Regions from separate parts of the Lentzea sp. NPDC051213 genome, predicted to be linked through region 3. Evidence: riboswitches for the same ligand, from Rfam matches in the RefSeq annotation. Region 3 holds a riboswitch; each other region holds the start of a gene.
The links. Region 3 has a riboswitch for glycine ahead of gcvT (glycine cleavage system aminomethyltransferase GcvT). Riboswitches for the same ligand answer to the same signal wherever they lie in the genome.

Region 1 (7,551 bases), on a different contig from region 3:
GAGGTGCGAGCGGACGCCGATCGGGCCTACGCCGGGGCCGCCGCCGCCGTGCGGGATGCAGAACGTCTTGTGCAGGTTCAGGTGCGAGACGTCCGAACCGAACTTGCCGTAGCGGGCCAGGCCGATCAGGGCGTTGAGGTTCGCGCCGTCGACGTACACCTGGCCGCCCGCGTCGTGGACCAGGCCGCAGACCTCGGTGACGGTGTCCTCGTACACGCCGTGCGTCGACGGGTACGTGATCATGATCGCGGCGAGGTCGTCGGCGTGCTCGGCGACCGTGGAACGCAGGTGGCCCATGTCGATGTTGCCCTTGTCGTCGCACTTCACGACGACGACGCGCATGCCGGCCATGACGGCGGAGGCGGCGTTGGTGCCGTGCGCGGAGGACGGGATCAGGCAGACGTCGCGGGCGGCGTTGCCGTTCGCGCGGTGGTAGGCGCGGATCGCCAGCAGACCGGCGAACTCACCCTGCGAACCGGCGTTGGGCTGCAAGGAGACCGCGTCGTAGCCGGTGACCTCGGCGAGCCAGGCCTCGAGATCCGAGACGATGCGAAGCAGACCGGCAGCGTCCTCGACAGGCGCGAACGGGTGCAGCGTCGAGAACTCCGGCCAGGTGATGGATTCCATCTCCGCGGTCGCGTTCAGCTTCATCGTGCAGGAACCGAGCGGGATCATGCTGCGGTCGAGCGCGACGTCCTTGTCCGACAACGCACGCAGGTAGCGCAGCAGCGCGGTCTCCGAGCGGTGCGAGTGGAAGACCGGGTGGGTCAGGTAGTCGGACGTGCGGCGCAGGTCGGCCGGGATGCCGTCGGCAGTGTCGGCGTCGATGGCGTCCACATCGGCCTTGGTGACACCGAAGGCTTCCCACACCGCGACGAGGTGCGCGCGCGTGGTCTTCTCGTCGCAAGCGATTGCGACGACGTCGGCGTCGACCTGGCGCAGGTTGATGCCGGCCTCGCGCGCCTTCGCGACGACCGCAGCGGCCTGGCCTTCAACACGCACCTGGACGGTGTCGAAGAACTCGCCGTGCACGACGTCGAGACCGGCCTCGCACAGGCCCGTGGCGAGCACGGTGGCCAGGCGGTGCACGCGGGTCGCGATCGACCGCAGGCCGTCCGGACCGTGGTAGACGGCGTACATGGACGCGATCACGGCCAGCAGCACCTGCGCGGTGCAGATGTTCGACGTGGCCTTCTCGCGGCGGATGTGCTGCTCACGCGTCTGCAGAGCCAGGCGGTAGGCCAGGGAACCGTCGGCGTCGACGGAGACACCGACCAGGCGGCCGGGCAGCTGACGCTCCAAACCGGACCGGACGGCCATGTAACCGGCGTGCGGGCCGCCGAAGCCGATCGGCACGCCGAAGCGCTGCGTGGTGCCGATGGCGACGTCCGCACCGATCTCGCCCGGCGCGCGCAGCAGCGTCAGCGCGAGCAGGTCGGCGACGACGACGGCCTGCGCACCGGCGGCGTGGATCTCCTCGATCAACGCGGCCTGGTCGCGCACGACACCGGAGGCACCGGGGTAGGACAGGAGAACGCCGAAGAAGTCGCCGCCCAGGCCGAGGCCCTCGATGCCCTGCGACAGGTCCGCGACGACGATCTCGATGCCCAGCGGCTCGGCGCGGGTCTCGATCACGGCCAGCGTCTGCGGCAGCGTGTCAGCGTCGATGACGAACTTGTTCGACTTGGAGCGACCGCCGCGGCGCACCAGCGTCATCGCCTCGGCGGCGGCGGTCGACTCGTCCAGCATGGACGCGTTCGCGACCGGCAGGCCGGTCAGGTCGCCGACCATGGTCTGGAAGTTCAGCAGCGCCTCGAGGCGGCCCTGCGAGATCTCCGGCTGGTACGGCGTGTACGCGGTGTACCAGGCGGGCGACTCCAGCACGTTGCGCAGGATCACGCCCGGCGTCACGGTGTCGTAGTAGCCGAGGCCGATCATCTGCGTCATCGGCCGGTTCTGCGAAGCCAGTTCACGCAGCTCGGCCAGCGCCTCGGTCTCGGTGGCCGGCGCCGGCAGGTCCAGCACCAGCGAACGCTCGTGAATGGACGAAGGCACCGCGCGCTGCGCCAGCTCCTCCAGCGACCCGACGCCGATCACGTCGAGAATGCGCGCGAGTTCGGCGGGGCGCGGACCGACGTGGCGGTCGGCGAACGGGGTGCCGTGCTCGAGAGCGGCGAGAGGGATGCGGTCCTGCGTCATCAAACGCCTCCGGGGGCCTGAGGGCACACGTGTCCTGGTGCCCTCCCCGCTCTGTCCGTACCCCGAAGGGCGCCTGAGAGGTTCACCGAACCCGGAGGTAAGGCTTTCACCGTCGGCGGGACCAAGAGGTCCACTTTCCAGAGGCGTCTCGCTCGGGCGGTCCTGGATGCCTGAGAGGTTCCCGGGGAGGAACTTGCTCCTTCGGCGCCGGGTTCGAAACCCGGTCTCTCCCGCCTGAGTTCAGCGACTACCCGCGAAGAATACCCGCAGGTGCCCTGATCAGTCCTCAGGGACGCGACCAAGGTCTCAGCCGGTGGCGCGCTCCCGGCGCCGGCGGGTCAGCTCGTCCTCGGTCATAGGGGCGATCTCGACGCCGTCCGCACGTTCGGCCGGGAACTCGTGGATGGTGCCGCTGATCTCCCGCATCGCACCGCTGACCGCGATGCCGAACACGCCCTGACCGCCTTGAAGCAGGTCGACGACCTCTTCCGGCGAGGTGCACTCGTAGACGGTCGTGCCGTCGGAGAACAGGGTGATCTTCGCGAGGTCCTGAACGCCGCGGCGGCGCAGGTGGTCGACCGCGACCCGGATGTTCTGCAGCGAGACGCCGGTGTCCAGCAGTCGCTTGACGACCTTCAGAACCAGGATGTCCTTGAACGAGTACAGCCGCTGGCTGCCCGACCCGTGTGCGGTCCTTATCGTCGGCGCGACGAGTCCGGTCCTGGCCCAGTAGTCGAGCTGCCGGTACGTGATGCCCGCGATCTGGCACGCCGCGGGCCCCCGGTAGCCGACGAGCTCGTCCGGCAGCGAGGAGTCCGGGAACAGTTCACCCTGCAGCCCGGATTCGGCCCGCAAGGGCGCTTCCTCGACCACGCCTGCCTCCCCTCGGAACGGCCACGAAAGTCGAGGCCGTCAAGCCGCCGGATCAGCTCGCGCGGACCGGCGACGTCCACTCGAGTTCGACGGTAAGACCGGTGTGGGGGCAGGTCAACGCGACGCGCGGATAGCGTCGACCCTCAACCTGTGGTGGAGAGTCACACCGTCACCCGAACCAGGACGTTCAAGTGACGTTTAGTGATTGTTTAGCGGCCAAAACGCACGATGTGTAGTCCGATCGAGGGACAAGCCACCGGGCTACAACGGTTCCAAACGAGACAGACAGCGACACGCTGCAAATCAGGTGTCGGCGCCCCTGAAGTCTTCGGGCGAGACCGAGTCGAGGAACTCGCGGAACTTCTCCACCTCGTCCTCCTGCTCGTCCGGGATGATGAGACCCGCCTCGGCCAGCACGGACTCCTCCGCGTGGATCGGCACGCCGACGCGCAACGCGAGCGCCACCGAGTCCGAGGGCCGCGCGGACACCCGCACGTCGCCGTCGAAGACGAGCTCGGCGAAGAACGTGCCCTCCTGCAGGTCGGTGATCCGCACCTGTTCGAGGTTGCGGCCCAATGCCCCGATGACGTCCTTGAGCAGGTCGTGAGTCAGCGGGCGGGCCGGGCGAACACCCTGTTGTTCGAGCGCGATGGCCGTGGCCTCGACGGACCCGATCCAGATCGGCAGGTACCGCTCACCCTCGGTTTCGCGAAGCAGAAGGATCGGCTGGTTCTGGGGCAGCTCCACCCGCACGCCGACGACGCGCATCTCGCTCATCGGGCCTCGCCTCCCTCTATCCCGTTCGGGGAGTACCCGGATCACACCCGAGCATCCCCCGGCGTACGTGTTCGACGCTACCCGCCAAGCGGGCCGTGTGCTCAATCGTTGCGGGCAGATCGTGATCAACCAGACTCAACCGGACTGGCGCAAACCCGCCCTCACCAACAACGTGTGCAACGAGGTGAACAGGTCAGCCAATTCCCGGACCGTCTCGGGATCTGAGAAAGATTTCAGCACGACCACCTCGTGATCCGCTGCCGCGCGAACCGCGCGCAGGTGCTCGCGCTCGACGCCGAGTCCGATCATCGTCCGGATCGTGCGGAGCGCGGTGATGTCCTCGGTGGTGAACCGGCCACCGGGGCCGGGACGCAGCAGACCGTCGCGTTCCAGCTGGGACAGCTGCTCTGCGCCGATTCCGGTCTGGGTCAGCAGATCGACCCGCGACACCGAAGTGGAGTCGGCGACGACAGCATCGAGCTGCTCGCGGATCACCTTGAGCGGCAGGTACCTGTCGCGTTGTGCGGACAGCACGAACCGCAGCCTCTCGACGTCCGCCACGCTGAACTGGCGGTAGCCGGAGGCGGTGCGTGCCGGGCGGACCAGCCCCTCCGCTTCCAGGAAGCGGATCTTGGAGATGGTGACCTCGGGGAACTCGGGGCGGAGCTGCGCGAGCACCGCCCCGATGCTCAATACCCCACGTTGTGGCCGCCCGGCCGTCACGTGTCAGGCTCCCGCGGAGCCAGGACCCGTCAGGAAGACGAGACGGAACTTGCCGATCTGGACCTCGTCACCGTTCGCGAGGACGGCCTGGTCGACCGGCTCACGGTTCACGTAGGTGCCGTTGAGGCTGCCGACGTCGATGACGACGAACTCGCCGCTCTCCCTGCGGAACTCGGCGTGGCGGCGCGAGACCGTCACGTCGTCCAGGAAGATGTCGCTGTCGGGGTGGCGCCCCGCGCTCGTCGTGTCGCGGTCCAGCAGGAACCGGGAACCGGCGTTCGGGCCGCGCTTCACCACGAGCAGCGCGGATCCGGCGGGAAGGGCGTCGACACCGGCAACTGCCGGCTCCTGAGCGGGCGCCTCCGCGCCTTCGACTTCTTGGAGGAAGTCCGCCCGGAAGACGGAGGTCCGCTCCGGGGACTGCTCCGGCGGAACGCCTGGGCCGTCGTTCGTGCTCACCTGAGCTCTCCTCCTGCTGCTGGATCCGTCATTTCCGGTAAAACCTATCGCGTTCGGGTCGCCACCCGAGGAGCGGCTCCCCTTCCGGCCGAAGATCCGGCGAAAGATCGACGTCACTCCTTCTCCACCAACGCCTTGTACGCGTCCGCGTCCAGCAGCCCTTCCACCGCTTCCGGGTCGTTCAGCCGCAGCTCGACCATCCAGCCCTCGCCGTACGGATCGGTGTTCACGGCGTCGGGCGACTGCACCAAAGCGTCGTTGATGGCGACCACCTCGCCGTCGAGCGGCGAGTAGAGGTCGGACACGCTCTTCGTGGACTCGACCTCGCCGAAGGTGTCACCGGCCGCGACGGTGTGGCCCACCTCGGGCAGCTGGACGAAGACGACGTCACCGAGCTGTTCCTGGGCGTAGTCGGTGATGCCGACGCGCACGGTGTTCTCGCCTGTGCTGGCGATCCACTCGTGCTCCTCGGTGTAACGAAGCTCCTCGGGAATCAACTGACTGCGCTCCTCGTGCTGAACCTGTATGGGGTGATCTTTTCACGCGGCCTTTTCGGGAGTGACCCGCAGGGCCAGGAAGAACTGGTAGACGTACAGAAATGCCGACCACAGGTAGAGGGCCCCGCCCCAGGCCGTGAACGCGTAGGCGAACGGCAGGGCGGCCTGCGCCCACGCCGAGTCGCCCTGCGCGAGCAGCAGCAGGGGGAAGGCGTACAGCAGGTTGAAGGTCGCGGCCTTGCCGAGGTAGGTGACCTCGAACGGGCCCCAGCCCCGGCCGCGCAGGACCAGCAGGCAGATGCCGACGACGACCTCTCGCCCCACCAGCACGAGGGCGACCCAGAGGGGAACGATGTCCCTGATCACGAACGCCAGCAGCGTGGCGAACACGTACAGGCGGTCGGCGGCAGGATCGAGCAGCGTGCCCAGGCGCGAGGTCTGGTCGAGCCAGCGGGCGAGCTTGCCGTCGAGCCAGTCGGAGAAGCCCGCGAAGACGAGGACGAGCAGCGCCCAGCCGTCTTCGCGGGGTCCGAGCAACAGGTACAGGAAGAGCGGAACACCGGCCAGCCGCAACACGCTGAGCAGGTTCGGAATCGTCAGCAGGCGATCAGCCGGATCACGCACACCCGCACTCTAAACGAGTGACTGCGCACGGGCTGCCGGATGGCGTCACGGCACGCGGTGCGTCTGGTTGCGGGTGGTGCGGAGTTCTGCGTTCTGCGGAGCCTTTTGCAGGGGTGTGGCTCAGGCTGTTTTGAAAAGCGTCCAGCCTCGGCGCTGCATCTCGGCGCCGGAGATCGTGTGCGGGCGGCCTCGGTCGTCCCGGCCGACCCAGCGAGCGCGGAGACCCTCGAGCACGTAGGCGTGGCCCCGGCTCCAGACCACGCTGCACGGCGTGGTCGGCAGCGCAGTGTCCATCTCTGCGGACTGCTGAGGCTGGGTCTCCATGGCGGTTCTCATTTCAATCCCTCCGTGACATCAGGGATGTCGTGCACCGGGGCTCCGGCGTTATCCCTGGAAACGAATTCTGTCCGACTGTGGTTCAGAACACGTGTCATGTTTGGGTCCTAAGCGTTAACTGGATCGAACGGCGCGCCGAGCTGTTCGGGCCCGAAGCGGGACGGATGAACGGTTCGTTGCCTGCGCAACCGTTCGTCGCACGCCGATGACCGCACGTCTCGTCTTGTGCATCGGCCGGGCCTAACCTCAGCACGTGGACCAGGTGAAATTCGGTGCAGAACTGATCTCCCGCTTGATGGACCACCTGTGCGGGCAGCTGCCGGGGTGCGAGGGCGTCGGGCTGAGCGTGTGGCCGGACGCGGTCCAACTGCGGTCCGCCGGGATCGCCGCGGAGCTGGACCAGGCACAACTCGACAGCGGCGAGGGACCGCTCGTCGAGGCCTCTCGCGACGAGCGGCAGGTGTCCGGCCGCGTCGGTGACCGGCACGTGGTCGCCGTGCCGGGCAGCTGGGGCGACAGCGGGCCGGTCGTGCTGACCGTGTACCTCGACCACCCGCCGCAGATGGCGGATCTCCAGGCGATCGAGGAGATAGAGCCGCTCGTCGCGACCGCGGCCGCCGTCGTCGAGTTCTGCGCGGGCGAGGTGATGCGCGCCGACGAGATGGTGCGGATGGTGCAGCACCGGCGCTACATCGAGCAGGCGAAGGGGTTGCTGATGGGCGCGCGGCAGAGCGCGCCCGGCGACGCGTTCGAACTGCTGGTGCGGGCGAGCCAGCACGCGAACGTGAAACTGCGGGACCTGGCGACCGCGCTCGTGCTGGTCGTCGGCGGCGAACTGGAGGACAAGGCGGACGACGTGAAGTTCCCGCCGAAGATCGCCTACGACACCGCGCGGCAGCTCTGGGCGGCCGTGAAGGTGTGACCTCCACACGTTTGAGACGTGCACCGCAGGGGTATGAGGAGTGCGACCTGTCCTGGGTAGCGGCCTCTCCCGTACGGTGAGGCCGCAGCGGTTGAGCCAGCAGCCGTGATGGGACCGCTGCGAGGGCGGCTCTCTCGTCGT
Region 2 (7,551 bases), on a different contig from region 3:
ACGTCCACGGGTTCGCGGACGGCACGTTCCGGCACGACATCGCGCCGGGCGCGTCGGTGATCCGGACGGTCGACCGGTTCCTGAAGCGGATCGGTGAGGTCGGGCACGGCACCGACATCGCCGGGGCGCTGCGGCGGACCTACCGGGGCCACGACCGCGTGTTCATCATTTCGGACATGCAGACCCAGGGCCGGGGCGTCTGCAACGCCGTGCCGCGGCACGTGCCGATCTACGGCTTCAACCTGGCCGGATACCAGAAGGCCGCGTACGCCACCGGCAAGGCGAACCGGCACGAGTTCGGTGGCCTGACCGACGCGACCTTCCGGCTCATCCCCCTGCTCGAGGCAGGTCAGAACGCCGACTGGCCGTTCTGATGACCCCGAGATAGCGCTAACTTTCGGTTAGCGCTATCTCGGGGTATTCTCGGCCGGTGGAGTACAACGTGTTCGCGAAGGCGTGTCCGTCACGCCCGACGCTGGAGCACGTCACCGGCAGGTGGGGCAGCCTGACGATGGGCGTGCTCGTGGACGGTCCGCTGCGGTTCAACGAGCTGCGCCGCCGGGTCGACGGGGTCAGCGAGAAGATGCTGTCCCAGACGTTGCACGCGCTGGAGCGCGACGGCCTCGTGCACCGCGACGCGCAGCCGACGAACCCGCCGCGCGTCGACTACAGCCTCACGCCGCTCGGGCAGGAGACGGCCGAGCGGGTGCTCGCGCTGATCCAGCTCCTGGAGGCGCGGATGCCGGACGTGCTGGCGGCCCAGCAGGCGTACGACGCCCGCTGACCTGCCACTTCGCGCCGGACGAGCACTCGCTCGCTTGGCGGCGGCTCGCGCCCGCCGAGCCGATCCGGGAGTGGTTGCTCACCCCCGCACTGCGCGTGCGGCTGTCCGAAATGGACAACGAGCACGCGCAGTACGCGGCGATGCACATCGACGCGCTGGTGGAGATCAGCACTCGATGACGTTCACGGCGAGCCCGCCTCGAGCTGTCTCCTTGTACTTCACCGACATGTCCTTACCGGTGTCCCGCATGGTCTTGATGACCTTGTCCAGCGACACGAAGTGCGAACCGTCACCGCGCAAAGCCATGCGCACCGCGGTGATCGCCTTGATCGACGCGACGGCGTTGCGTTCGATGCACGGGATCTGCACCAGGCCGCCGATCGGGTCGCAGGTGAGGCCGAGGTTGTGCTCCATGGCGATCTCGGCGGCGTTCTCGACCTGTTCGGGGGTGCCGCCGAGCACCTCGGCGAGACCGCCGGCGGCCATCGAGCAGGCCGAGCCGACCTCGCCCTGGCAGCCGACCTCGGCGCCGGAGATGGAGGCGTTCTCCTTGAACAGCACGCCGATCGCGGCCGCGGTGAGCAGGAACTTGATCACGCCGTCATCCGAAGCGCCCGGCACGAACTTCGTGTAGTAGTGCAGAACCGCCGGGACGATGCCGGCCGCGCCGTTGGTCGGCGCGGTGACGACACGGCCGCCCGCCGCGTTCTCCTCGTTGACCGCCAACGCGAAGAGCGTCACCCAGTCCATGACGCGCAGCGGGTCGGTGACGAAGTGCTCTCGCTCCAGCGTCTTGCGCATTTCGGCGGCACGGCGGCGGACCTTGAGGCCGCCGGGCAGGATGCCGTGCTCGTTGCAGCCGCGTTCGACGCACTCCTGCATCACGTGCCAGATGTGCAGAAGTCCTTGGCGGATCTCGTCTTCGCTTCGCCACGACTGCTCGTTGGCCATCATGATCTCGCTGATGGACAGGCCCGTCTCGCGGCACCGCGCGAGCAGCTGGTCGCCGGTGAGGAACGGGTGCGGCAGCGGGGTGGTGTCCGGCTTGATCCGGTCGGTGCCCGACGCGTTCTCGTCGACGACGAAGCCGCCGCCGATCGAGTAGTAGACGGCGTGCTCGACCGACTCCTCGCCCCGGTACGCCTCGAAGCTCATGCCGTTGGGGTGCAACGGAAGCGACTTGCGCCGGTGCATGACGAGGTCGCGGTCGTGCACGAAGTCGATCTCGTGCACGCCGCCGAGCCTCAGCCGGTTGCCGGTGACGATCTCCTCGACGCGCCCGGCCGCGACCGCCGGATCGACTTCTTCCGGGTGGTTGCCCTCGAGGCCGAGGAAGACGGCTTTCGGGCTGCCGTGGCCGTGCCCGGTCGCGCCGAGCGAGCCGAACAGCTCGACGTGCACGCGGTCCACTTCGGACACTCGTGCACCGAGCTTCTCGACGAACATCGCGGCCGCCCGCATCGGGCCGACCGTGTGGGAGCTGGACGGTCCGATGCCGACGGAGAAAAGGTCGAAAACGCTGATCGCCACTGATCAGTCCTTCGTGGTGGTGGGGCGGTCAGTCAGTCTTGGTGAGCTCGGCGTACTTCGCCGACGTCAGGAGGTTCTCGGCCGACTCGACGCGCACGCGGAAGAGCCAGCCGGCGCCGTACGGGTCGTTGTTGACGATCGCCGGGTCGTCGACGACGGCCTGGTTGACCTCGAGGACCTCGCCGCTGACCGGGGAGTAGAGGTCGCTGACCGACTTGGTGGACTCGAGCTCGCCGCAGACCGCGTTCGAGACGACCTTGGTGCCGACCTCGGGGAGTTGCACGAAGACGATGTCGCCGAGCGCGTCCGCCGCGAACTCGGTGATTCCGCAGGTGAGCGGGTCCTGGGTACCCGGCGTCCAGTCGACCCACTCGTGCTCGACGGTGTAGAGCAGGTTCTCGGGGAACTCCACGGCGACTCCTCTGGCATCTCTGGCATCACGGCTCGGTCAGGAAACTTGCGCCCCCTCCGCCGTGCAGAGTTGCCTACCCCGAGCGGTCTTGCTGCCTGAGAGTGTGCGGGAGCTTGCCCCTTCGGCGCCCCGACTCGTTCGTCGAGGTCTCTCCCACTCGGGTTCTGATGCCAGTGGCATCGCGGCGATCTTCAGTTCTCGGAACGCCCGAACGCTATGTGCGGCCACCGCCAAGTGTCAACGCGAAGTGGGTTGACATGAATGAGGGAGCGGTCTCAGATGAAGGGAGACATCGGAGGTCTTATGAGGACAGCGCTCCCTGCCGCTCTGCTCGCCTCACTTCTCGTCGCACCGCTCCCCACCGCGAGTGCAGCGGAAGCTCCCCAGCCCATCCCCGTACCGATCAGCTCCCACTTCAACAACGACGGCATCGACTCCGCCGCCGACCGGACCGGCAACTTCGACGGTTCCGGTTACGCCTTCCCTGCGGAAGGACTCCCATCCGGGCAGGTCACAGCCGATTCCGTACCGTACTTGTTCCCGGAACATTCACAGTCGCGGCCCAACAACGTGGTCGCTCTCGGTCAGCGGATCGACCTGCCGCGCGGCCGTTACTTGACCGCGCACTTCCTCGTCTCGTCCAGCTACGGCACGGCGGGAGGCACCGTGACGGTGCATTACGCCGACGGGACGACGACCACCGGCGGACTGACCGGACCCGACTGGTACACGGGCAGTGGTCCGATCTCCGCTCCGTTCCGCTATTCGCCGGACGGAACCGACCAGCACCCTGTGTCGATCGGCACTGGTCAGGTGTGGACGGATCCCGCGCGGGAGGCCGTCGGCATCACGCTGCCGACCACGAACCCGGCCGTCGAGGGCAAGTCATCGCTGCACGTGTTCGCGCTGTCGTTGCAGCCGGCGGGCAAGGGCGAGGTGCTCGCGGTCCGTTCCGCGCGCAGCACGGCCAAGCTGCCTCGCGTGGGTGGCCAGACGATCGAGGCGACCGTCGTGAACCTCGGTGACCAGTGGATCTCGAACGTGTCGGTGCGCGCCGAGGGGCTGGGCGTCGTCACGCTGCAGCCGGCCCTGGTGAAACGCCTCGCTCCCGGCGAGGACGCGCGGGTGCGGATCGGCGTCCACGCGTACCGGACCGGCACGTTCGACGGGAAGGTCATCGCTCAGACTGCCCGTGTGACCGCCTCGCAGAAGGCCCGGTTCGTCCTGGGCGTGGCGGACTACCAGGCGACCGACGCGTCACTGGCCGCGCACGAGTCGCCGTACTGGTTCGACGACGCCAAGTTCGGCATCTTCATCCACTGGGGCCTGTACTCGGTGCCCGCGTGGTCGCCGCCGGGCGAGCAGTACGCGGAGTGGTACTGGCAGTGGATGCAGAACCCCTCGAACGCCGTGCACCCGTACCACGCGGCGACGCACGGGAAGGACTTCGCGTACGACCAGTTCATCCCGCAGTTCACCGCCTCGAAGTTCAACCCGCGCGAGTGGGCCGAGCTGTTCCAGGCCGCCGGCGCGAAGTACTACGTGCTGACCTCGAAGCACCACGAGGGCTTCGCGCTGTGGGACTCGAAGGTGTCCGGACGGGACTCCGTCGATCTCGGGCCCCGTCGCGACCTGGTGAAGGAGCTGTTCGACGCGTCGCGGAAGTACACGCCGGCCATGAAGAACGGTCTCTACTTCTCGATGCCGGAGTGGTTCAACCCGGACAACCCGTGGAGCGGCAACGCGCCGCGCAACCCGTACACGGGCGCTCCCGAGCCCTACACCGGCTACCAGGCCGGGCGGGACTTCGTGCGCGACTACCAGGCGCCGCAGATGACCGAGCTGGTCGACGGCTACGACCCGGACGTCATCTGGTGCGACATCGGCGGTGCGAACGACAGCCGCCGCGTGCTGGCCGACTACTTCAACAAGGCCAAGAACCGGGCGAAGCCGAAGGACGTGACGGTCGACGACCGGTGCGGCATCCCGACCCACGACTACACGACGCCGGAGTACGCGACGTACCCGAACACCGTGGTGAAGAAGTGGGAGGCCTCGCGGGGTCTCGACCCGCGCTCCTACGGGTGGAACCGGGCGACGCCCGACTCGATGTACATGACCGCGGACGAGGTGGTCGACACGCTGGTCGACACGACGTCCAAGAACGGCAACTTCCTGCTGGACATCGGCCCGCGGGCGGACGGTTCGATTCCGGAGATCATGCAGCAGCGGCTGCGCGAGACCGGTGCCTGGCTGAAGACCAACGGTGAGTCGATCTACGGCACGACGTACTGGTCGCGGATGGCCCAGCTCGGTTCGCTGCGGTTCACCGTGAAGCCGAACGAGGCGTTCTACATCACCTCGTTGGTCCAGCCGGGGTCACAGCTCGTGGTCGACGCTCCGGTGCCGCTCAAGGACGGCGACAAGATCACCTTGCTCGGCCATGACAGGCCCCTGAAATGGACCCGATCGGGTGGAAAACTGGTGGTCGACGTGCCTGCCGGCGTTGGCCAGCACGCATGGGTCTTCAAGGTGGCTTTGTCCTAGCAGAACAACCGGACAGTGACCGGATAGTGCGATCCGCACGGTGACATGACCTTCAGGCTGCCTCACATTGTGAGATGTCGGCCACCGAACGGAGGAGTCATCGTGCGGATCGCTGTTCCCCGCGAGATCAAGAACCACGAGTACCGCGTCGCCCTCACCCCTGCCGGTGCCCACGAACTGACCAGCCGCGGCCACGACGTCTACGTCGAGCAGGGCGCCGGTCTGGGCTCCGCGATCACCGACGAGGAGTACCTCGCCGCGGGCGCCAAGATCCTCCCCACGGCCGACGACGTCTGGGCCGAGGGCGACCTGGTCCTCAAGGTCAAGGAGCCCATCGCGGAGGAGTACCCCCGCCTGCGCGCCGGCCAGACCCTCTTCACCTACCTGCACCTCGCCGCCGACAAGCCGCTGACCGAGGCCCTGCTGGCCTCCGGCACCACGGCCATCGCCTACGAGACCGTGCAGCTCCCGAACCGCTCGCTGCCGCTGCTCGCCCCGATGTCCGAGGTCGCGGGCCGGCTGGCCCCGCAGGTCGGCGCGTTCGCCCTGATGAAGCCCTCCGGCGGCCGCGGCGTGCTGCCCGGCGGCGTCCCCGGCGTCGCCCCGGCCCGCGTGGTCGTGATCGGCGGCGGCGTGGCCGGCATCAACGCCGCCACCATCGCCGTCGGCATGGGCGCCGACGTCCAGATCCTCGACACCAACGTCGACCGCCTGCGCCAGATCGACGCCCAGTTCCAGGGCCGACTGCGCACGCTGGCGTCGAACGCTTTCTCTGTTGAGCAGGCCGTCCGCGAGGCCGACCTGGTCATCGGCGCCGTGCTCGTCCCCGGTGCCGCGGCCCCGAAGCTGGTCTCGAACGCGCTCGTCGCCGACATGAAGCCGGGCTCGGTGCTCGTCGACATCGCCATCGACCAGGGCGGTTGCTTCGAGGACTCCCGCGCCACCACGCACGCCGAGCCGACCTACGAGGTCCACAACTCGGTCTTCTACTGCGTGGCCAACATGCCGGGCGCCGTCCCGCGCACCTCGACCTACGCGCTGACCAACGTGACGCTGCCCTACGCGGTCGCGCTGGCCGACAAGGGCTGGGCGCAGGCGCTGAAGGACGACCGTTCGTTGGCCCTGGGCCTGAACGTCCACGCCGGCCAGCTCACCAACGGCCCGGTGGCCGAGGCGACCGGCCTCGTGCACACGCCGCTGGAGACCGTGATCTAACACAGGCCAACTGAATGAATGAGGCCCCCGCACGCGATCACGCTGCGGGGGTTTCGCCTATTCGGCGAGGGTGACGAGCTGCGGCCAGCCACCGAGGTGGCGGAACTGGCGCAGGTAGTGCTCGCACCGCCGGGCGAAGGTCAGGTCGCTGCGGGCCAGCCGGGTCGTCGCGATCACCCGCTCCGGTTCGTACGTCAGCGGCCGCACGATCGCGCGCTCCTCGTCGAGGTACTCACCGCCGCCGAGGTCGGCCGCGGCCACGGCGATCGCGATGCACAGCACCACGCTCACGCAGCTGATTCCGACGTTGTGGCGCGGGCAGACCGAGACGAGCACGGGCCGCGGGGCGACGTCGAGGAGCTCCTCCTGGATGAGCGTGCCGACCTCCGCGCCGTCTCCCGTGGCCAGCAGGACCTGGAAGTCGAAGTCCGGTCCGTGCCGTCTCGATGGTCAGCACCGGGGCGTTGGCTGTCAGCTCCGGAAGTTCGTCCAACGCCAGCAACTCGCGCAGCACCTCACGGGTGCGCTGCACCAGCGTCGCGACCTCGACCGGTCGCGTGATCTCGCCGTACAGGCTCCAGCTCATGACCGCGGCACCGCGACCCTCGCCCGGACGCCGTCGATCACGCAGTCCAGCCCGAACTCGAACTGCCCGTCCACCGACCACAGCGCGGGCTCGTCCAGCATCTCGACGTAGTGCGGGTGCCTGTCGCGGTACAGATCGGCGATCCTCGACATGTCCGGCGGCGCGACGTCCATCCTGCCGCTGCCGTTGAAGTTCACCTCGGCGATCGCGAACCCGATGACGAAGCTCGACACCGTCGACACCGACCGCGACGCCTCGACCACCGAAAGACCGGCCGCCCGCAGGCATTCGAGCATCGCGTCCGCCATCGCGACAGCGTTCGGGCCGATCGTCGCGAACTCGCCGATGTTGCGCACCCACCACGGGTGCCTGAGCGCGAGATGACGCAACGAGTGCATCATCCCGCGCAACGCCGTCTCCCAGTCGGTGCCGGACTCCGGCCGCCCGAACTCGCCCCAGACCTCGTCCAGGCAGAGT
Region 3 (7,551 bases):
GCACCAAACCGCTCCCCGAAGAGTCGGAACTGGATTCCCAGTCCAACTTTCGGGGAGCGGTTCAAAGTCCCGGTGGCGCCCCTTTTCAGGTCCAGCTCAGAGCGTGGAGTACAGCGGGTGCTTGGCCGCGAGCACCTCGACCCGGGAACGCAGCTCCTCCACCGCGGCCCCCGGCTTCAGCGCCTCGGCGATGACGTCGGCGACCTCGGCGAAGTCCACCTCGCCGAACCCGCGCGTGGCCAGCGCCGGCGTGCCGATCCGCAGACCCGACGTGACCATCGGCGGACGCGGGTCGTTCGGGACGGCATTGCGGTTGACCGTGATGCCGATCTGGTGCAGCACGTCCTCGGCCTGCTTGCCGTCGAGCTCGGAGTTCACCAGGTCGACGAGCACCAGGTGCACGTCCGTGCCACCGGTCAGCACCTTCACGCCCGCGGACGCGACGTCCGCCTGCGACAGGCGGTCGGCCAGGATGCGCGCGCCTTCCAGCGTGCGGCGCTGGCGGTCGGCGAACTCCGGCGAGGCGGCGTGCTTGAACGCGACGGCCTTGGCGGCGATCACGTGCTCCAGCGGACCGCCCTGCTGGCCGGGGAACACCGCGGAATTGATCTTCTTGGCGATGTCCGCGTCGTTCGACAGGATCACGCCACCGCGCGGGCCACCGAGGGTCTTGTGCGTGGTGGTCGTGGTGACGTGCGCGTGCGGCACGGGCGACGGGTGCAGGCCGGCGGCCACGAGGCCCGCGAAGTGCGCCATGTCGACCATCAGGTAGGCCTCGACCGAGTCCGCGATGCGGCGGAACTCGGCGAAGTCCAGCTGGCGCGGGTACGCGGACCAGCCGGCGACGATCAGCTTCGGGCGGTGCTCCTGCGCCAGGCGCTCGACCTCGGCCATGTCGACGCGGCCGTCCGAGTCGGCGACGTGGTACGGCACGACGTTGTAGAGCTTGCCGGAGAAGTTGATGCGCATGCCGTGCGTCAGGTGACCGCCGTGCGCGAGGTCCAGGCCCAGGATCGTGTCGCCGGGCTGCAGCAGCGCGAACATCGCCGCTGCGTTGGCCTGCGCGCCCGAGTGCGGCTGGACGTTCGCGAAGCCCGCGCCGAACAGGTCCTTGATGCGCTGGATGGCCAGGCGCTCGACGACGTCGACGTGCTCGCAGCCGCCGTAGTAGCGGCGGCCGGGGTAGCCCTCGGCGTACTTGTTGGTCAGCACCGAACCCTGCGCCTGCAGGACCGAGACCGGCGTGAAGTTCTCCGAGGCGATCATCTCGAGCGTGCCCTGCTGGCGCGCCAGCTCGGCCGCGACGGCCTCGGCGACCTCGGGGTCGTACTCCGCGAGGGAAGCGTTGAACTGGTCGGACATCTGGAAGAACTCCCTACTTGGCGCGCTTGTAGAACGGAAGTGCGACGACCTCGACCGGCTGCTTCTTGCCGCGGACGTCCACCAGCAGTTGGGTGCCGGGCTCGGCACTCGCCTTCGTCACATAGGCCATGGCGACCGAGTAGCCGAGAGTCGGGGACAGCGCGCCCGACGTCACCTCGCCCACCACCTCGTCGCCGTTCAGGACCGCGTAGCCGTGGCGCGGGGCGCGGCGCTCGGGGGTCTTCAGTCCGACCAGGACCGAGTCCACACCGGACTCCGCGACCTTCGCCAGTGCGTCCCGGCCCACGAAGTCGCCGGGCTTGTCGAGCTTCACGACACGGCCGAGGTTCGCGTTGTACGGCGTCAGCGACGTCGTGAGCTCGTTGCCGTACAAGGGCATTCCGGCTTCGAGACGCAACGTGTCGCGGCAGCCGAGGCCGCACGGCTTGAGCTCGTGCGCCTCACCGGCCTCCAGCAATGCGGCCCACACAGCGGGGGCGTCGGCGGGCGCGACGAACAGCTCGAAGCCCTCCTCGCCGGTGTAACCGGTGCGCGCGAGCAGCGCGCCGACACCGGCCACCGTGGACGGGTAGGAGGCGTAGTACTTGACCGTCGAGAGGTCCGTGTCGGTCAGGCCCGCGAGGATCTCGACCGACTTCGGGCCCTGGATCGCGATCAACGCGTAGTCGGTCGACGAATCCGTGACGACGGTGTCGAAACCGGCGGCGCGCTCGACGAGAGCCTCGTGCACCACGGCGGCGTTGGAGGCGTTCGCGACGACCATGAACTCCTCGTCGCCGAGGCGGTAGACGATCAGGTCGTCGAGCACGCCGCCGTCCGCCTGCGTGATCATCGTGTAGCGGGCCTTGCCGACGGCCAGCGCCGAGATGTGGCCGACCAGCGCGAAGTCGAGGGCCTCGCCGGCCTGGGCTCCGGTCAGGACGATCTCACCCATGTGCGTGAGGTCGAACAGGCCCGCGGTGGTGCGCACCGCGTGGTGCTCGGCGAGCTCGCTGGAGTAGCGCAGCGGCATCCGCCAGCCCGCGAAGTCGGTGAACATCGCGCCGAGCTGCTCGTGCTCGGCGTTCAGAGGCGTGAGGCGGGACATCAGAACGCTCCTCCAGGGTGCGCCGAAGAGCCGGACCAGGCCGGCTGAGGCAACAGAAGAATGACACGGTCCATCGGAGACTCCTCACTAGAGCGAGCCTCCCCCTCTGTCATGAGCCTGAGAGCTTCGCCACCGGAGTGGCTTGCACCGTGGGCGAGGCTGCTGATGAGCCTGCTTTCCAGAGTTGCCTTCGTCGCGCGGTACCTGTGCCTGAGAGATTCCGGGGAGGGATTGCTCCTTCGGCGCCCCGAGTGAAGGGGTCTCTTCCGCGCGACATCGACGGCCGTGTTCAGTTGTCAGCCCCAGACGCTAGCAGGCCAAACGTCACAGCGGCACGCCCTGCGCAGTCTTCTCGACCACCTTGCGCTCCGCCCAGAAGGACAGGAACGGGACCGTCCCGGCGAGCAGCACGAGTGCGGTGCCCTTGAGCGACCAGCGCAGCTTGAGCGCCAGGTCGACGGAAATCACCAGGTAGATGGCGTACAGGAAGCCGTGGACCGGACCGACGACCTTCATCATCTGACCCATGTCCGCGGCGTACTTGAGCACCATGGCCACGCACAAGAGCAGCAGGAAGACACCGACCACGTAAGCCATGACCCTGAACCGGGTCAACGCACCCTTCATCTGCCCGCCTTCACCTCAACGACCGTCCCGCGCGTTGAGGTCCGCGAGCATGCGGTTGTAGGCCGCGAGCTCCGCGTCTTCAGGATCGTCGAAATGCTCAACAGGCGCGGGTTTGACGGCAACAACCGTAGCCACCGGCTCCGGAGCAGGCGCAACCGGATCCTCGTCACTTCGCTGACGGGCCAGCCGGCGGAAACGCCACACCATGAAGGCCGGGAAGAGGCCGAAGAGCGGCCACTGGAGCACGTAACCGAGATTCTGGAACGTGCCGCTGGCGGACTCGAAGCGCTGCCACTGCCAGTACGCGAGCCCGCAACAGGCGATCAGTGCGACCAGGCAAGCAAACCCGATCAACACTCGCTGGGGAGTAAGGAGGCCGCGCACGACCTCCAGACTACTTGGGTAGGGCTCCCGCCTCCGAGAGCCTGCCCCGCGAAACATCTGGGTCCCGATTCACTTGGGTAGGGCTCCCGCCTCCGAGAGCCTGCCCCTCAAATCACCTGGGTCCCGAATCACCTGGGTAGTGCCTCCGCGTTGGAAGGCCGACCCGGTTGGGGGTCCGGGGGCTTGCCCCCGGCTGGGGTGTGGGGGCTCGGCCCCCGCTAAGCACCGAGAAACGAACTCCCGCGAGCGCGTTCCGCGAGCACACCTCGCCCACCGTTCGTTTTACGCCACACCGTCCCGGCGCTGCCTCTGCAGACGTGCGACACACCAGGCCGCGGCAGAGCCACGACGAAGGTGCTGAAGAACCGTCATCGGTCCCAGGCGCCTCCCGAGATCGGCAGGGGACAGGCCCGCAGCGCGGTAGTCGAGCGCGCGCTGGTCCAACGGGCTGATGCCCGCGTCCCACCACTGCTCGGCCTCGCTGACGTCACCGACCAGCTGCCAGTAGCTCGCCGCGGCAGCGAGCAAAGCCTCGGGTGCCTCCGGCGCCCGCTTGCGCATCGCGGCCACGTAGGCCGGATCCGCCGAGTCGACCTTGACCAAGCCACGCGACGACCCGCCCCTGCCTCCCCGCTGCACGGGGATGCCTGGCGCCGAGGGGGGAGCCTCAGCGAGCCACGCGTTCTTGATCCGGTTCACCTCCTGCATCTCTGCATCATCAGACCGTTCAGCCGCCCACTGCTGCAACAGCTCGTGGACCCCGGAGTCCTCGACCATCCATGCCTCCTCGTCGGTCGGGGATCGGCCATTGCAGCGGAAGGTATTCGGTAGGTCTGACAATCGCCAGACCCTGAATCCCCAGAACACCCGTTACCAGTGCGTGATTGGCCTCTTTCCACCCATCCGGTCCAACGCGGATGACCGAGGATCACCCAGAGTCACTGCCCGATGGGGGTCCCCACGGCGAAGAGGCTCCTGATGAACGTGATGATCGACTCCGCGCCCTGACGCAGCCAGCCGAGGACCTGCTGCACGGCAGACGCAGACTGCTCGGGCTGGGTGATCAGGAGGAACAGCACCAGCGCGACGCCCGCCAGCACTAGCACCTTCTTGAGGTTCACAGGTACCTCTCCGTCCATGTCGTTCACAGGTGAGGCGGCGGACCGCCCGTGTCACCCGTCATGGTCCCTCATTCACCCTTGCGATGAACAACGACCACGCCCAACTGGTCCTAAGATCCACCAACCACGCACGCCTGCACCGCGGCCAACGTCACCCGAATGGCGGCTCAAGAGGCCCGCTTCCAGCGCCGATGTCCTGGGCACGAGGTGAATACGGAGACCCTCGCATCCCACAGCTTGGACCAGACACTGTTGAACCGGGCCTCACCCGGATGCCGACCACCAGGCATCACGCTCTGTCATCGCGTGCTGTCCTTATTAATACGCACCCGAGCGTTCATCCAATTACTCCTGCCCGCCGCAGTTCCATAATTTCGGCGTCCGCCACACCCATGTCGGCAAGCACTTCCGCGGTGTTCATTCCGGTCTTCACCGGAGGCGTCGGAACCGTCGTCGGAGTGCGGTCGAACCGAGGTGCCGGCGCGGGGTGCAGCGCACCGGAGACGTCCACGAAGGTGGCACGCGCCGCGTTGTACGGATGCCGCGCCGCCTCGCCGGGGGTCAGCACCGGCGCCAGGCACGCGTCCGTGTCCCGCGCGAGGTCCGCCCACTCGTCCCGCGTCCGGGTCTTCACCGCCGCCGCGATGCGTTCTCGCAGTTCAGGCCAGTTCGCCGGGTCGTTGCGGGTCGGCGCGTCCTCGAGGCCCAGCACCCGCACCAGGTCGGCGTAGAACTTCTCCTCCAGCGCGCCCACGGCCACGAACCGCCCGTCCGCGGCCTCGTAGACGTCGTAGAACGGCACGCCGCCGTCGAGCATGTTCTCGCCGCGCCCGCCCGGCCACATGCCCGCGGACCGCATCCCGTGCAGGAAGGTCGTCAGCAACGCCGCCCCGTCGACCATGGCGGCGTCGACGACCTGGCCACGTCCGGAGCGCTCGCGTTCGTACAGCGCGGCCAGCACGCCCACGGCCAGCAGCAGCCCTCCCCCGCCGAAGTCACCCAGCAGGTTGATCGGGAACGAAGGCGGTCCACCGGCCCGTCCGAGAGGTTCCAGCGCACCCGCGACGGCGATGTAGTTGATGTCGTGGCCGGCCCGGTCGGCGAGCGGCCCGTCCTGGCCCCAGCCCGTCATGCGTCCATATATAAGGCGCGGATTGCGGGCGAGGCACTGCGCCGGCCCGATGCCCAGCCGCTCGGTCACGCCCGGCCGGAAGCCCTCCACCAGCACGTCCGAGCGTTCGACGAGGCGAAGCACCAGCTCAGCGCCCTCTGGGCGGCGGGTGTCGATCGCGACCGAGCGCCGGTTGCGGGTGAGGAAGTCGCCGGGGACCGTCGAGTGGCTGCCCGGCTTGTGCACCTGGATCACGTCCGCGCCCAGGTCGGCGAGCACCATGCAGCCGAACGGCGCGGGTGCGAGACCGGCGAGCTCGACCACGCGAAGCCCTGCGAGCGGCCCGGTCACAAGGACCTCGCGATGATTTCCTTCATGATCTCGTTCGTGCCGCCGAAGATCCGCTGCACGCGAGCGTCGGCCCAGGCACGGGCGATCGGGTACTCGTTCATGTAGCCGTAGCCGCCGAAGAGCTGCACGCACTCGTCGACGACCTTGCCCAGCCGGTCGCTGGCCCACCACTTCGCCATCGCCGCCGTGGGCACGTCGAGCTCACCGCGAAGGTGCTTCTCGATGCACTCGTCGATGAACGCCCTGGTCACGGCCGCCTCGGTGGCGCATTCGGCGATCTTGAAGCGGGTGTTCTGGAACTTCATCAGCTCCTTGCCGAACGCCGTGCGCTCCTTCACGTACTTCAGCGTCACGCCGACGGCCGCCTCGATGCCCGCGATCGAGCACACGCCGATGATCAGGCGTTCCTGCGGCAGCTGGTGCATGAGCTGGATGAACCCGAGGCCCTCCTGATCGCCCAGGAGGTTGGCGACCGGCACCCGCACATCGTCGAAGAACAGCTCGGCGGTGTCCTGGCCCTTCATGCCGACCTTGTCGAGCACGCGGCCACGCCGGATGTCGTTCTCCACGACGATCAGCGAGATGCCCTGCGCGCCCTGGGCCGGGTCGGTCTTGGCCACCACGATGACGAGGTCCGCCTGCAGGCCGTTCGTGATGAACGTCTTCGAGCCGTTGATGACGTACTCGTCGCCGTCGCGAACCGCCCTGGTGCGGATGCCCTGCAGGTCGGAGCCCGCGCCGGGTTCGGTCATGGCGATGGCACCGACGTACTCGCCGGACGCGAGCTTGGGCAGCCAGCGCTGCTTCTGCTCCTCGGAGCCGTACGCGTTGAGGTAGTGGGCGACGATGCCGCTGTGCACGCTGTTGCCCCAGGCGCTGTCACCGGCGCGTGCCTGCTCCTCGAGCAGCACGGCCTCGTGTGCGAACGTGCCGCCGCCGCCTCCGTACTCCTCGGGGATGCTCAGGCACAGCAGCCCGACCTCGCCCGCGCGGCGCCACAGGTCGCGGTCGACCTGCTTCTGCTCGGCGAAGCGTTCGGCGTGCGGCGCGACCTCCTTCTCCAGGAACGTGCGGGCGAGCTGGCGCAACTGGTCCAGGTCGCTGTCCATCCACCGCGATCGACGCTCTGCCATGGCTCCCACGAAACCACCCGGCAGTGATCCACGCCATGACCGCCGCGCCTCCTAGTCACCCGAAAAAGTGAGCGAAATTCCCACCTCGTCGGAGAGACTGCTCCGCATGCAGATCCACCAGGTCACGCCGGACGAGTGGCGGCTGTGGCGCGACATCCGCCTGGAGGCCCTGGCCACCGACCCCGACGAGTTCGGGTCGACGCTGGCGCGCGAGGAGGAGTACTCCGAGCCGGACTGGCGAAACGGGCTGGTCGACGGCGTGAAGCTGGTGGCACTCGACGGCGAACCGGTCGGGATGGTGGCGGGCACGCCGGAGCCCCACGGCCTCTACCTCTACTCGATGTGGGTGCGCGA

Region 1: linked by a shared signal. The riboswitch ahead of gcvP (aminomethyl-transferring glycine dehydrogenase) and the one ahead of gcvT (glycine cleavage system aminomethyltransferase GcvT) in region 3 are both predicted to bind glycine.
Region 2: linked by a shared signal. The riboswitch ahead of gcvH (glycine cleavage system protein GcvH) and the one ahead of gcvT (glycine cleavage system aminomethyltransferase GcvT) in region 3 are both predicted to bind glycine.

What each region holds. Positions count from the first base shown of each region.
Region 1 is NZ_JBITEX010000007.1:167,645-175,195, reverse strand. It holds gene gcvP (aminomethyl-transferring glycine dehydrogenase) at 1-2,199, opposite strand, end outside; glycine riboswitch at 2,347-2,442, opposite strand; gene ACIA8G_RS29430 (MerR family transcriptional regulator) at 2,506-3,072, opposite strand; gene ACIA8G_RS29425 (bifunctional nuclease family protein) at 3,376-3,849, opposite strand; gene ACIA8G_RS29420 (MerR family transcriptional regulator) at 3,985-4,542, opposite strand; gene garA (glycogen accumulation regulator GarA) at 4,576-5,031, opposite strand; gene gcvH (glycine cleavage system protein GcvH) at 5,145-5,528, opposite strand; gene ACIA8G_RS29405 (CDP-alcohol phosphatidyltransferase family protein) at 5,571-6,152, opposite strand; gene ACIA8G_RS29400 (hypothetical protein) at 6,273-6,488, opposite strand; gene ACIA8G_RS29395 (ANTAR domain-containing protein) at 6,742-7,410, shown strand.
Region 2 is NZ_JBITEX010000003.1:747,570-755,120, forward strand. It holds gene ACIA8G_RS16520 (TROVE domain-containing protein) at 1-374, shown strand, start outside; gene ACIA8G_RS16525 (winged helix-turn-helix transcriptional regulator) at 431-784, shown strand; gene ACIA8G_RS16530 (L-serine ammonia-lyase) at 950-2,314, opposite strand; gene gcvH (glycine cleavage system protein GcvH) at 2,343-2,726, opposite strand; glycine riboswitch at 2,800-2,892, opposite strand; gene ACIA8G_RS16540 (alpha-L-fucosidase) at 3,030-5,273, shown strand; gene ald (alanine dehydrogenase) at 5,376-6,488, shown strand; gene ACIA8G_RS16550 (hypothetical protein) at 6,546-6,779, opposite strand; gene ACIA8G_RS16555 (TetR/AcrR family transcriptional regulator) at 7,071-7,551, opposite strand, start outside.
Region 3 is NZ_JBITEX010000011.1:316,578-324,128, reverse strand. It holds gene glyA (serine hydroxymethyltransferase) at 97-1,362, opposite strand; gene gcvT (glycine cleavage system aminomethyltransferase GcvT) at 1,376-2,470, opposite strand; glycine riboswitch at 2,567-2,658, opposite strand; glycine riboswitch at 2,659-2,749, opposite strand; gene ACIA8G_RS39840 (DUF3817 domain-containing protein) at 2,795-3,097, opposite strand; gene ACIA8G_RS39835 (hypothetical protein) at 3,113-3,481, opposite strand; gene ACIA8G_RS39830 (helix-turn-helix transcriptional regulator) at 3,764-4,258, opposite strand; gene ACIA8G_RS39825 (hypothetical protein) at 4,420-4,602, opposite strand; gene ACIA8G_RS39820 (CaiB/BaiF CoA transferase family protein) at 4,940-6,064, opposite strand; gene ACIA8G_RS39815 (acyl-CoA dehydrogenase family protein) at 6,061-7,197, opposite strand; gene ACIA8G_RS39810 (GNAT family N-acetyltransferase) at 7,304-7,551, shown strand, end outside.